3 regions of the Rhizobium changzhiense genome follow, and region 2 is predicted to be linked to each of the others. Evidence: predicted binding sites of a transcription regulator. Region 2 holds the regulator's gene; each other region holds the start of a gene.

Region 1 (4,760 bases), on a different contig from region 2:
GAGATAGGCGGGGGATGCGGCCGCGCATTGTCGCTGCTCTTCGGAGACTGAAATCGCAATCATGTCCTGTTCGATCACTTCGCCCAGCCGGACACCCGCGTCGAACCCGGCCTCGACGATATCGAATTCGTCATCGGTGATGGTGATATCGAGTTTGACGTCGGGGCAGGCTTCCATGAAGCCGGCCAGCAAGGTGCCGGAGAGGAAGTTCTCGGCGATCGAGGAAACCGTGATCCTGAGCCAGCCGCTTGGGCGCGCCTGCATTTCCCGCACCGTCTGCATCGCATCCTTGACCTGGCGGACCGATGGACGAACAGCCTCGAAGAACACTTCGCCGGCTTCGGTCAGGCTGACGCTGCGCGTCGTGCGCTGGACCAGGGCGACGCCGACCCGATCTTCCAGGCGTTGCAGGGCCTGGCTAACGGCGGAGCGGGTGACGCCAAGCCGCTCACCAGCGAGCCGGAAGTTGCGCGCCTCAGCCACCGCAAGAAAAACTGAAATGCCTTCGAGATCGTCGACCATTGGTTAGCATTTCTAACCACGTCATCCTGGATTGGCAACTTAATCGCTCGGTTTCTTCGTACTATCTTCAGTCGAAGTCAACCAAGGCTTCGAAAGGCAAGGCAATGCGAAGGATTTTCAGAAGCCCCGTCCTGCAGTTTTTCACGGCGGTCACCCTGGCTGGCGCGGCGACCGGTTCGTCCGCCGCCGATACCGTGAACGACCGAGAAACTCAGCAGCAACAAACAAGCGAGAACACATGCAGCAACATCCCTATGTCGGCGTGTGGGTGACGGATGATGGCCGCGTCCGCCACGAACTTCCGCCCACTGGCCGCTACGACGAAGCCCGCGGCAACCGGGAAAGCGCCTACCGGGGACGCTACGAAGTCACCGGAAGCCACATCGAATATTGGGATGATACGGGCTTTACGGCCGACGGCGATTTCGTCGACGGCAACACCCTCCATCATGGCGGCATGGTGCTTCGGCGCAAATGATGTGCCGCCCGAAAGGCAATACCGCACAGGAGAAGGCCGCGTTAGCCGGCCGGAAAGGATGACGATCATGTCTTCCCCAACACCCATCTGGTTCATCACCGGCGCATCGTCCGGCCTCGGCCGGGCGCTCGCCGAAGCCGTTCTCACCCGTGGCTGGCGCGTCGCCATGACGGCGCGCAGACCCGAAACCTTGACGGATATCACGGCAGAGCATGGCGACCGCGCGCTCGCCCTTGCACTCGATGTGACGGACAGCCGCTCCGTCGCCCGCGCCGTTCATGATGCCGAAACCCATTTCGGCGCGATCGATGTCCTCGTCAACAATGCCGGCTACGGCTACCTCTCGGCGATCGAAGAGGGCGACGATGCGGAGATACGCGCTCAGTTCGAGACCAATGTCTTCGGATTGATCGCCGTCACCAAGCGGGTCCTGCCGGGCATGCGCCGACGCCGGCAAGGGCATATCTTCAACGTCTCCTCGCTCGGCGGGCTCGTCGCTTTTGCCGCAACCGGCTACTACCACGCCACCAAGTTCGCGGTCGAAGCCTTGTCGGAATCGCTTTCGCATGAGGTCAAACCGCTCGGCATCGATATGACGATCCTCGAACCCGGCGCCTTCCGCACGGATTGGGCCGGCCGGTCGATGGTCGAATCCAGCACGATCATCGAAGACTATGCCGAAACATCCGGCAAGCGACGCCAGGCCACCCGCTCGATCTCCGGCAACCAGCCGGGCGATCCCACGCGCGCGGCCACCGCGATCATATCGGCGTTCGAAGCGGACGCGCCGCCGCTGCGCCTGCTGCTCGGCGCACCCGCCCTGAAGATCGCCCGCGAACGGCTCGATGCGCTGCGCGCAAACTTCGATGCCTGGGCGGAGACGACGCTCAGCGCGGATTTTCCCACCTGACCACCAAAAACCCTCAGCCGCATCGCCAGGCGAGCGGCGTAGAAATGGAGCTTGAAATGTCTGATATCAAAGGAAAAGTCATTGCCATCACAGGCGCCAGCAGCGGCATCGGAGAGGCTGCGGCAAAGGTACTGGCTGCCGCAGGCGCCCATATCGTGATCGGCGCACGCCGCACCGAGCGCCTGGAGGAACTCGCCGGCGAAATCGCCGCAAAGGGCGGGACGGTGCGCCTGCGACAGCTTGACGTCACCGACCGTTCCCAGGTGGAGGCTTTCGCGGGCTTTGCCAGGTCGGAATTCGGCCGGCTGGATGTCATCGTCAACAATGCCGGCGTCATGCCGCTCTCGCCGCTCGAGGCTCTCAAGGTCGACGAGTGGGACCGGATGGTCGACGTCAACATCAAGGGCGTTCTCTACGGCATCGCGGCAGCGCTTCCGATCATGAAGGCACAGGGATCAGGGCAGATCATCAACCTGTCTTCGATCGGTGGCCACAGCGTCTCGCCGACGGCGGCCGTCTATTGCGCGACGAAATTTGCGGTGCGGGCGATCTCGGACGGATTGCGGCAGGAGACCGATCATATCCGCGTGACCGTCATCTCTCCCGGCACGACGACATCGGAACTGGCCGACACCATCACCGATCCGACGGCGCGCGATGCCATGAAGGCTTTCAGGGCGATCACGATCAGCCCCGAGGCCATCGCCAATTCGATCCTCTACGCCATCAGCCAGCCTGATGACGTCGATGTCAGCGAGATCATCATCCGGCCGACTGCCAGCCCGCATTGAGTGGCTGAGACTTTGCCAACGCAATTCCAGCAAAAGTGTAGAGCGTTTTTGCGTCGGGAATTGCGGAAACGAAAAGCCTCCGCCGCCTAAAAACCCAGCGACTGCTGGGCAGGCGGCGGCGGTGCGAGGTTGACTCCCTCGAGCTCCAGCATGCGGGCCTTCGATGACGAACCGCCGGGAGCGGAGAAACCGCCGATCTTGCCGCCGGCCGCAAGCACCCGGTGGCAGGGAATGATCAATGCGACCGGGTTCTTCGCCATCGCCTGGCCGACGTCGCGAGCGGCTTCCGGCCCGACGCCAAGCTCCTTGGCCAGCGCGCCGTAAGTGGTGGTGCGGCCCCAGCCGATACGCCTTGCCGCCGCATAAATATCCCGGAAGAAGGCATCCTGGCCGGCAAGATCGACTTCGACGCCGGAAAAATCCGTCTCCTCGCCCTGGAAGTAGCGCTTCACGGCCGCGACCGTTTCCAGCACAGCAAGCGTCGGCGCGCCGGCTTCGGCGTCCGGCAGGCGGCGCAGCAGCAGCCGTTCGGTCGCTTCCGCTGATTTGGTCGGTAGTTGGAAGCGGGTGATGCCGGCATCGCTCCAGGCGATGCCGCAGAAACCGCCCGCGGTTTCGAAGATGAGATAGTGGTCTATGGTCTGGCCCATGACACAGCCTCCGCGTTTTCGATTACCACCAAAATCGTATGGGACGGCCGCTGTTTCAACCCGTTTCTTGCGCGCGCCGGGCTTTCGGGAAAGATCGCGGTCCCCAGGAAACATACACTCCATCCGGACCCCGGAGGTGATGGATCTGATTAGTTCGACGGCCAGCATATTGGGGGATTATGTTCTCTTTTTGTTCTTGATTTTCCGTTCTTTCGGCAATAGCCTGCTTTGCTTTTTGGAGACGACGAGGTGGGGCATGACGCCTGAAATTCTATGAACCAGATGCTCCTCGACTTCGGAGACGACAAAAAAGGGCGCGGACGGCCGGGCAAGAATCACGATGCTGAACATCGACTTTTCTTCGCCCTCTATCCTCCTGACGCCATCGAGCAGCAGGCGGCGTCGATCGCCCATGACTATTGTCGAGCCTTCTCCCTTTTCGGCGAGCCGCGGCTGACGACATTGCATGTAACGATCATCTGGGTCGGCGACTATGCGAGGCTGCCGGAGGATGTGGTCTTCGCAGCGCTACAGGCCGGCGCCACAGTCGAGAGTGCCCCGATCGCAATGAGCTTCGATCGGGTCATGCGATTCCCGCAGGCCCGAGCGCTTGTGCTTTGCGGCGAAGGCGGACGGAAACCGCTCACCCGACTGCGCGTCCAACTCGGCGTCAGCATGCACAATGCCGGATTTCCGCACAATATCGGCCGCAATTTCAAGCCGCACATGACACTGCTCTACGACCGCAAGGCCGTGCCGCCGACGAGGCTCGACACACCGGTTTCATGGACGGCGTCCGAATTCCTGCTCATCCACAGTGTTCTCGGAAAAACCGAACATCGCATCATCGATCGCTGGCCGCTACTCAGCTGAGGCAACGCGTCCGCGGATCTCGGCTTGCGCTTGCCTGATTTCCGCGCATAAAGCTTCGAAGCCTGTTCCGGCATCGGTGCAAACGGGGAGCGAAATCAGCATGGACGTTTCAGAGATCATCATCCCTGGAGATACGCCGGGAACGGAGTGGCGGTTGCCGGTGCTGCGCTTTAAAGGCCGCGATCCGAAGGCGCCGAAGACCTATATCCAAGCGGCACTGCATGCCGGCGAGCTGCCGGGAACGGTGCTGCTGCATTTCCTCTGCGAAAGGCTGCGGCAGGCGGAAAGCCAAGGCGCGATTGCCGGCAACATCACCATCGTGCCGCAGGCCAATCCGATCGGTGCGGCTCAATCGCATTTCGGCGAGCTGCAGGGTCGTTTCGACTTGGGTTCACGCACCAATTTCAACCGGGATTTTCCGCTGATCTCCATTGTCGATCGCGCGACGCTGATCGAGGATCTCGATGATTACCCGGCTACCGACAGATTAAAGCGGCAGCTGCTGCATATGGCGCTTGGGGCCGATCTCGTGCTCG
Region 2 (4,760 bases):
GAGATCGGCGATATCATCACTGGCAGAGCGCGGCTGACGCCGCCGGCAGGCCCAGCGCTTCCCGGGCTCAACGACTTCTCCTTCGGTGCCTATTTCGATGGCATCGGCGCCAACGGCTTCTTCTACGGTGCGCCGACGAAGGTCGATGTGCAGGCAGGTCCGCAGGCGGCCAGATCGACGACCGAAGCGCTGCTGGAATGGCTCTACCGGCTGCGCAGCGGTATCGGCGACCGCATAAGGTCGATCCTGCCCGGCGACACCGGCGCTTTTGCCGCTGCTCTGGTGACGGACGAGCGGCGCGCCATCTCGGATGCGACGACGGAAGCGCTGCGCCAGTCCGGTCTGGCGCATATCATCGCCATCTCCGGTCTCAACATGGCGCTGTCGGCCGGAATCTTCTTCGTCGGCTTGCGGATGCTGCTCAGCTTCTTTCCCGGTGTCGCCGAGGCCTATCCGACGAAGAAGATCGCCGCCGCCGGCGCGCTCATCACCGTCACCGCCTATTTCCTGATCTCCGGCTTTGCGGTCTCTGCCGAACGCGCTTTCATCATGATGGCCATTATGTTGATCGCCGTCTTCTTCGACCGGCCGTCGATCAGCCTACGCAATGTCGCTCTCTCCGCGCTTGTCATCATTGTCATTTCGCCGTCCGAGGTCTTGGGTCCGAGCTTCCAGATGTCTTTTGCCGCCACATTGGCGCTGGTCTCTGGCTATCAGCTTTGGAAGGATCGGCGGGTCCGCGAAAACGCTTTCCTGAAGCTGCCGATCATCAGGCCCTTCGTTACCGTTGCGGGCTTCTTCGGCGGCGTCTTCCTGACCTCGTTGATCGGCGGTTTTTCCACCGCGCTGTTTTCGATCGAGCATTTTCATCGCCTGACCGCCTACGGCCTGCCGGCAAATCTCGCGACAATACCGATCATCTCCTTCATCATCATGCCGGCCGGCTTGCTGGCAATGCTGCTCATGCCTTTCGGCTTGGATGTTTGGGCCTGGAAGATCGTCGGATTCGGCCTCGATCTGGTGATCGCGGTCGCCAAGACGGTGTCCGGCTGGGATGGCAATATCGACGTCGGCCGTTTGCCCGCCTGGTATTTCACCGTCGCCGTGGCAGGCTTTCTGCTGCTGACGCTGCTCCGCACCCGGTTGCGCCATATCGGCACATCGATTATCGGGGTCGCAACGCTCATCCTGCTGCTTCTGCCGGTTCCCCGGCCGCCGGATCTGGTGATTTCGGAGGATGGTAGTCTCGTCGCAATCGTCGAGGCGGCGGCAATGGCTTCCAACCGTGAAAGACCGCCGGATTTCATCTTCGACCAGTGGCAGAGAGCGCTGGTCCTGCCGAAGCATGATCCGCCGAAGATGCTGGACGGTCCTGCTATCCCGCCGGAGGGAGAAGATCGCCGCGTCAGGCTTTCCCGCGATCAGCAGAACGAAGCAAGGACCGCGATGCGGGCCGCCGCATCGGGCGGTGACGCAAACCGCTTTTCCTGCGTCAAGAAGGCCTGGTGCACATCAAGGCTTGGCAATGGTCAGGTGGTAACCGTCATCGACAATGCCGCCTATCTCGGTCCGGCATGCGACGCGGCCGATATCGTCGTGACGTCGGTCCGCCTTCGCTTCAACAGCTGCCGCTCAGGTGCGACGCTCTTCACCGGTGAGACGCTGCGCAGGAGCGGTTCCATCGAGTTGCGCTTCACGGACGCCGGCCCGGAGGTCGCAACCGCATTCGATGCATTGTCGCGGCCATGGATGCGCCATCGCGCCTATGACTGGCGCAGCAATAGTTTTACCGAAACCGGACTGGCCAATGTCAGTGATAGCGGCGAATGAGGCCGACGAGTTTGCCCTGTACCTTGACACGGTCCGGCCCGAAGATCCGGGTCTCGTACGCCGGGTTGGCGGCCTCCAGCGCGATCGAGGCGCCCTTGCGGCGGAAGCGCTTCAGCGTCGCTTCCTCGTCATCGACGAGGGCAACGACGATATCACCGGGACTTGCAGTGCTGCCGTTGCGGATGATCACGGTGTCGCCGTCGAAGATGCCGGCGTCGATCATCGAATCGCCCTTGACCTCCAGCGCGTAATGTTCACCGGAGCCGAGCATGTCGGCCGGAACGACGATGTCGTGGGTGTTGTTCTGGATCGCCGAGATCGGAACACCGGCAGCGATTCGGCCCATGACCGGCACGGAGACCGAATTGCCGTTGTCGGCGACGGGCTTTGCAGGAGCAGGGGCGGCGACCGGCTGTGGCTTGCCGAGGCTGCCCTCGATCACGCTCGGCGAAAAGCCGCGCCGGGGCTGGATGCTGGGGCTGTAGGCCTCCGGAAGCTTGATGACCTCAAGCGCGCGGGCGCGGTTCGGTAGGCGGCGAATGAAGCCGCGCTCCTCGAGCGCTGTAATCAAGCGATGAATCCCGGACTTCGAGGCGAGGTCCAGGGCATCCTTCATCTCATCGAAAGATGGCGGAACGCCGGATTCCTTCATGCGCTCATGAATGAAGAGGAGAAGCTCCTGTTGTTTGCGCGTGAGCATCGACGTTGTGACCTCGTGATTGAAACAAATCCAGAACAGACACTATATGTTCCATATGTGTTCCGCAAGTAGCTAAATTTCCGTAAAACTTGGCGCCAACTCGTTGAGATTTTTATTTTCATTCGCCGGATTGGGACACAAGTCTTGTATTGAAGGTCGCGCTGCACATCTCTTGACCTTTCCAGGAGGGACATGATGAACGAGCATTCCGCCAAACCGTACCCGCTGGATCATATCGTGCTGCCGGTCGTCAATATCGATCTGGCGCGCGAGAGGCTCGGCAAGCTCGGCTTCACCGTTGCCGCCGATGCGCGCCACCCCTTCGGAACGGAAAACGCCTGCGTCTTCTTTGCCGACAAGACCTATCTGGAGCCGCTCGGGATTGCGAGCGTCGAAGAGAGCGAGGCATCGGCGCGGCAAGGCAACGTCTTCACCGCCCGCAACCAGGCCTTCCGCTTCCGCTGCGGCGAGGAGGGGCTTTCGGGGCTGGCTTTCGGCAGCAAGGATGCCGGCATCGATCATCAGAATTTCGTCGGCAACGGATCGAGCGCCGGCGAGATGCTGCAGTTCACCCGGCCGATGACGATGCCGGACGGTTCCGAGACGATTGCCGGCTTCAAGCTGGCTTTTGCCGCCGACCTGCGCGCGCCTGATCTCCTGCTTTTCACCGTCGAGCGCGTCAATCCGCTGCCGACCGACCGCGCCGCGCTTGAAACACATGCCAATGGTGTGACCGGCATAGTCGAGATCGCGCTTTGCACGCCGGAGCCGGCCGCCTTCGCTGCCTTCGTCAGCCTTGCCGTGGCGCAATCGGCAGTCGAGAAAACCGGTTTCGGCGTCAATATCGCGGCATCGAATGCCAAAATCAGCCTGATGACGCCAGAAGGGCTGGAGGCCTATTTCGACATTGGTGGCTCATCCGCCGATCGCGGCCTACGCGGCCGGGCAATCCTCTTCACTGTCGCCGATCTTGCCGTGACAGAAGCGCATTTGGCTGCTAACGGGGTGACTTACACGCGCAAGAACAATCGCATTCTGGTGAAGCCCGCGCCCGGGCAGGGCACGCTCTTCGCCTTCGAGGAAACACGATGAGCACTGATACGAATTCCGAAGTCAGGATCGGCGAAGGCCAAGGCCAGGTCACCTTTTCCAATACCGGCCGCCTGTCGCTGATTGCCGGTCCCTGCCAGATGGAGAGCCGCGACCACGCCTTCATGGTTGCCGGCACACTGAAAGAGCTTTGCGGAAAGCTCGGCATCGGCCTCGTCTACAAGAGCTCCTTCGACAAGGCGAACCGGACCTCGCTGTCGGCCGAACGTGGTATCGGGATCGAAAAGGGCATGGAGGTCTTTGCCGACCTCAAGAAGGAATTCGGGTTTCCTGTCTTGACCGACGTCCATACCGCCGAGCAATGCGCGGAGGTGGCAAAGATCGTCGACGTCCTGCAGATTCCGGCCTTCCTTTGCCGCCAGACCGACCTCCTCATCGCTGCCGCCAAGACCTGCCGCGTCGTCAATGTCAAGAAGGGTCAGTTCCTCGCTCCCTGGGATATGAAGAACGTCTTGAAGAAGCTCAATGCCAGCGGCAATCCGAACGTGCTGCTGTGCGAGCGCGGCGCCTCCTTCGGTTACAATACGCTGGTCTCCGACATGCGCTCGCTGCCGATCATGGCGGCGATGGGCGCGCCCGTTATCTTCGATGCGACCCATTCCGTGGCGCAGCCGGGCGGGCAGGGCGAATCCTCCGGCGGTCAACGTGAATTCGTGGAAACGCTGGCGCGCGCAGCGGTGGCTACCGGTATTGCCGGCGTCTTCCTCGAAACCCATCAGGACCCCGATAATGCCCCTTCCGACGGACCGAACATGGTCTACCTCAAGGACATGCCGCGACTTCTCGAAAAGCTGCTTGCCTTCGATGCGGTCGCCAAGGCTTGACGTTCAACAGCCTGACATGATCGTGCTGTAGGCCACATCCCAACGCTGGTCCGAAGGCTATTGCAGCATTGTAATTTGCACACCTTCGACTAAGACAGGTTTCGAACCATTTATCACCCACCGAGCAGGAAGAACCCATGACTGCAATCACCGATATCATCGCCCGTGAGATTCTCGATAGCCGTGGCAACCCCACCGTCGAAGTCGATGTCTATCTCGAAGATGGCAGCATGGGCCGCGCGGCCGTTCCCTCGGGTGCCTCGACGGGCGCACATGAGGCGGTCGAACTGCGTGAC
Region 3 (4,760 bases), on a different contig from region 2:
TAGGCCATGCGATGGCTCGCGACATGAGGTTAGCGACAAGTGGGAAGCAGCACCGTGCTGTCAGCGCAATCAGGAATTTCCGTTACTTCGAGATAGTAAGGTATGAACGGGGATAACTGCCACTGTTCAATCGATTCTCTGGTCACCGCCGCCTTTTCACCTCGCGAGCGAAGCCATGAAGGCGTTCCGTCGGCCATGCCTTCGATATACCACTGGTCAAAATTCATTGACCAGAAGTCGCCAGCGAGATCGATCAGCGTCCCTTCCCCCTAAGATTAGCCCGCAAATGTTCCCGTTGCAGTCTTGGGACGGTTTCAATGGAGAGACGCGTCAGGAGAGCGTCTTCAGCAGACAGCTCTGCCCCGCGGGCGAGGACCGGCATTACCAAGGCCCCGCAGAGAAAAGCAGCCTGGATCAGATTTCGACCTAAGGAGCCCTCAGCTTCGTGAGTATGGTAGCGATGATGCCGCGCCAGCCCGGTCGCTCCGTGAATCTCACAAGCAGACAATTCGCCTCACCAGCCGCAATGCATTCCACCATTGCTGACGGCAAAAATCACGCTAGAGTATTAACTATCGCAAAGTCTCCCCGGAGGAACTGGGAGATGCTGCACTTCGTTTCTGTCGAAAATCGTGGAGGAGCATCGATGGCAACTGAAAGATGGAACAGTCCGGTCAAGGTCGGTTTCGAAGGTGCCGATGCGCGAACGGTCAATGGTCCGTTCGATGCGCTGAAGTGCCTGGCGGATCTCTGGCCGAATGTGCGCGGGCTTCGTTATATCAAGGCCCGCAGCGCCTGCCGGGCAGCGCTCGATGGGCGCAAGAGCGTGGAAGAAGCAAGAGCCGAGTTTCTGGCGGCCGCCGAAGAGGCGAAGCTGAAGCTGCATTAGCACTTCGGCAAGGAATTTCGGGCGATTTTCGCCTTCTGGGCGCGCAAGCGTGCCGGAACAGGACAATGCTTTAGTTTTGGTTTAACCCTGCAACAAGCGCGTGCCGGGTTTCGGTGCAAAGGGCGTTGCGCCTGGTACAGGTGCATCAATAGAAGACGACCAGCCATCATGATGATGGTTAGAGGCTCGTCACCTCTGCGGCAACGCAGGCGAGCCTCGTCCGAGCAAAGCGGACGCCTCAGCAGTCCGCGCCGCCCTCATTCTCCACTTCGATATAGCCGACACCGATGATCGTGCCATCCGAGGCGCGGATGAAGGAGGGGAGATAGTGAGGCTCTACCGGTGTGCAGGCGACGGCCCCGGTATATTCGTTGAGGGCGATCTGGTCCTTCGGCAAAGCGGAATAATTCGTGCCGGTTTCCAGCGAGGCATTGGCGGAGCCGGCAAAGACACCGCCTGTTATCACGGTCATTGCAGAGATGCGAAGAAGCGACTGCATGAGGTTCTCCAGCGTTTAGGTCCGCCTTTCAACCCGCGGGAGGGCGTTTTGGTTCCCTTCATGCGTTGCAAAGACATGAACGTCCAGACCGGCGCAGCATCCCATTCTCAAGACTTCAGCGTCGCAGCAGGCGAGCACGCACATAGCCTCGCCCGACGACGCCCTCGGCGATCTCGATCGCCCGCTCGACGTCGCCCCGCCGCCGCACGAAACCTTCGAGGATGACATAGGAGCCCGATATGCTGACGGTGATTTCGCCGGCTTCGATATCGGCGGCCGCATGAAGGGTGCTCTCCACCGAGGCGCGCGTCGCGGCATCGCTGTGGCCCTGCCGGCCGGGCTCGCCATGCCCCGTGAATGCTGGAAAGCCGAGCACCGTGAACGTTTCCTGATGTTGGTTGATGTCTGTTAACGCCGCAGCGACGCATTCGTTGCGTCCCCCGGAAAAGAAGAGCCTGCTCGACAGCGATACCTGTGCGGTGGCATGGGCTACCCTTGGCGAAAGGTGCCGCCGCTTCCATATCTGGCTGCAGTCGAAAGAGGGATGATGACGATGAAAGCGCTTCTGCCTGCCTTGTTTGCCGGAGGATTGTTTGCCGGGCTTGCCGGCTGTTCCTCGGCCGATAGCCCGGCGCTGGATCCCATTCCCGGCAGCATCACCTATGGCGGCCAGCCGCGAACGAAGCTCAGCAAGTCGCCGGTCGGCAGCGCCGTCTACAACCAGTTCTACAACGGGACGGGACAGCGCGTGGAGGAAACCTATATCCTTCAGGCCGACCGCAGCCTGAAGCTGGTGCGGCGCGAGATCGGCCCGGATTTCCCCGACTGAGATGTTGCTTGCGCGCCAGATCGCTTGACAGAGGCGGCAATCGCGAACATTCAAGGAACATCTAATCTTTCCCCAGTGATTCTGCGGGAGCCCGACCGGACGGCTGGATGTATCTCGAAAAGCTCAATCCGCAGCAGCGCATGGCCGTCGAGCACGGCACGCTCATCGACGGCAACCATATTGCCGGGCCGCTGCTGGTCATTGCCGGCGCCGGCTCCGGCAAGACGAATACCTTGGCGCATCGTGTCGCCCATCTCATCGTCAAGGGCGCCGATCCCCGCCGCATCCTGCTGATGACCTTCTCGCGCCGGGCAGCCGCCGAGATGGCGCGGCGTGTCGAGCGCATCTGCCGCGATGTGCTTGGTTCGAATGCCGGCGTGATGGCGGATGCGCTTTCCTGGTCCGGCACCTTCCACGGCATCGGTGCCCGGCTGCTGCGCGATTATGCGGAGCAGATCGGTCTGGATCCTGGGTTTACCATCCACGACCGCGAAGACAGTGCCGATCTGATGAACCTGATCCGGCACGACCTTGGTTTCTCGAAGACGGAAAGCCGTTTTCCCACAAAAGGCACCTGCCTTGCCATCTATTCCAGGGCGGTGAATTCGGAAACCGCGCTCGACCTCGTATTGCGCGACGTCTTTCCCTGGTGCGCGACGTGGGAGAAACAGCTGCGCGAACTTTTCGCCTGTTATGTCGAGGCCAAGCAGAGCCAGAACGTGCTCGATTACGACGATCTGCTGCTCTACTGGGCGCAGATGGTTGGCGAAGAAATGATTGCCGAGGATATCGGCAGCCGTTTCGACCATGTGCTGGTCGACGAATATCAGGACACCAACCGGTTGCAGGCCTCGATCCTGCTGGCGCTGAAGCCCCAAGGCCAGGGGTTGACCGTCGTCGGCGACGATGCCCAGTCGATCTATTCCTTCCGTGCCGCGACGGTGCGCAACATCCTCGATTTTCCCGCCGCCTTCAGCCCGGCCGCCAATATCGTCACGCTCGACCGTAACTACCGCTCGACGCAGCCGATCCTCGCCGCCGCCAACGCCGTCATCGACCTCGCCTCGGAGCGCTTCACCAAGAACCTCTGGACCGAGCGGCAATCGTCCGAGCGGCCGCGCCTCGTCACGGTGCGCGATGAGGCCGAGCAGGCGCGCTACATCACCGACATGGTGCTCGACAACCGCGAGGAAGGCCTCACGCTCAAACAGCAGGCCGTGCTCTTCCGTGCCTCGCATCACAGCGGGCCGCTGGAAGTCGAGCTGACCCGGCGGAACATTCCCTTCGTCAAGTTCGGCGGGCTGAAGTTTCTCGACAGCGCGCATGTGAAGGACATGCTGGCCGCCCTTCGCTTCGCGCAAAACCCCCGCGACCGTGTGGCGGGCTTCCGGCTGATGCAGATCCTGCCAGGCGTCGGGCCGTCGACGGCGCAGAAGACGCTCGACCTGATGGCCGAGGATGCCAACCCGATTACTGCTCTTGGCGCCATGCCGGCGCCACCGCGCTCCGGCGAGGACTGGACAACGTTCGTTTCGATGCTGCAGGAGCTGAAGACCGGCAAGGCCGGCTGGCCGGCAGAGATCGGCCTGGCACGGGAATGGTACGCGCCGCATCTCGAACGGCTGCACGAGGATGCCGCGACGCGACAGGCCGACTTGTTGCAGCTCGAGCAGATCGCTAGCGGTTATGCCTCACGCGAGCGCTTTCTTACCGAGCTCACCCTCGATCCGCCGGATGCGACCAGCGACCAGGCGGGCGTACCGCTTCTCGACGAAGACTATCTCATCCTGTCCACCATCCATTCCGCCAAGGGCCAGGAATGGACGAGGGTCTTCATGCTGAATGTCGTCGACGGATGCATACCGAGCGACCTCGCCGTCGGCACCACCGCCGAAATCGAAGAGGAACGCCGGCTGCTCTATGTCGCCATGACGCGCGCTCGGGATGGTCTCGACCTCGTCGTTCCGCAACGCTTCTTCACCTATGGGCAGAACTCGCAGGGCGACCGGCACGTCTATGCCTCACGCAGCCGCTTCATTCCGGCAACGCTGCTGCAGTTCTTCGAAGCCTGCAGCTGGCCGCAGGTGAAATCTGGCAGCGCCGCCCAGCAGCAGGCGCGGCAGGTGCGCATCGATGTCGGCGCCCGCATGCGCGGCATGTGGCGATAGGCTGGATAGCGTTCAGAGTGAAAGCGGCGGTTCGGCCGGTTTCAGGAAATGCTCGATCCTTGCTGCTTCAACAGCCTCGACTGAGGCCGGCGACCATTTCGGATTGCGGTCCTTGTCGATGACGGCGGCGCGGATGCCCTCGAAGAAATCGGGATTATCAAGCATTTGCAGGCAGGCGCCGAGTTCACGGCCGAGGCATTCGGCGAGCGAGGCGCTGCCGCGGCCGGCTCTGAGCAGCCGCAAAGCGAGCTTCAGGCTGGTTGGTGAACGCGTCAGCAGCACCCGGCGCGTCTCGGAGGCGAATTCGCCCTCCTCATTGGCAAGTGCTGCGAGGATCTCCTCGACGCTGTCGAAACGGAATGCGCGATCGATTAC

What was found. Region 2 encodes LexA, which represses DNA repair genes until DNA is damaged. Its sites were predicted from a motif close to TGTTCNNNNTGTGTTCNG; they were not measured.
Region 1: a site for LexA is predicted at 3,532-3,549, ahead of G9X68_RS07915 (2'-5' RNA ligase family protein). Genes of this name have one in related genera too.
Region 3: a site for LexA is predicted at 2,260-2,277, ahead of G9X68_RS06220 (ATP-dependent helicase). Genes of this name have one in related genera too.

The regions. Positions count from the first base shown of each region.
Region 1 covers NZ_JABFCQ010000001.1:1,574,952-1,579,711, forward strand. Annotated here, with positions in the region: gene G9X68_RS07890 (LysR family transcriptional regulator) at 1-522, opposite strand, end outside; partial or broken gene G9X68_RS07895 (Atu4866 domain-containing protein) at 627-1,000, shown strand; gene G9X68_RS07900 (oxidoreductase) at 1,059-1,910, shown strand; gene G9X68_RS07905 (SDR family oxidoreductase) at 1,967-2,701, shown strand; gene G9X68_RS07910 (methylated-DNA--[protein]-cysteine S-methyltransferase) at 2,788-3,351, opposite strand; gene G9X68_RS07915 (2'-5' RNA ligase family protein) at 3,625-4,224, shown strand; gene G9X68_RS07920 (M14 family metallopeptidase) at 4,325-4,760, shown strand, end outside.
Region 2 covers NZ_JABFCQ010000002.1:237,123-241,882, forward strand. Annotated here, with positions in the region: gene G9X68_RS10585 (ComEC/Rec2 family competence protein) at 1-1,830, shown strand, start outside; gene lexA (transcriptional repressor LexA) at 1,811-2,530, opposite strand; gene G9X68_RS10595 (VOC family protein) at 2,726-3,622, shown strand; gene kdsA (3-deoxy-8-phosphooctulonate synthase) at 3,619-4,464, shown strand; gene eno (phosphopyruvate hydratase) at 4,602-4,760, shown strand, end outside.
Region 3 covers NZ_JABFCQ010000001.1:1,237,652-1,242,411, forward strand. Annotated here, with positions in the region: gene G9X68_RS06200 (DUF982 domain-containing protein) at 647-889, shown strand; gene G9X68_RS06205 (hypothetical protein) at 1,128-1,388, opposite strand; gene G9X68_RS06210 (BON domain-containing protein) at 1,504-1,764, opposite strand; gene G9X68_RS06215 (hypothetical protein) at 1,942-2,217, shown strand; gene G9X68_RS06220 (ATP-dependent helicase) at 2,325-4,385, shown strand; gene G9X68_RS06225 (enoyl-CoA hydratase/isomerase family protein) at 4,398-4,760, opposite strand, start outside.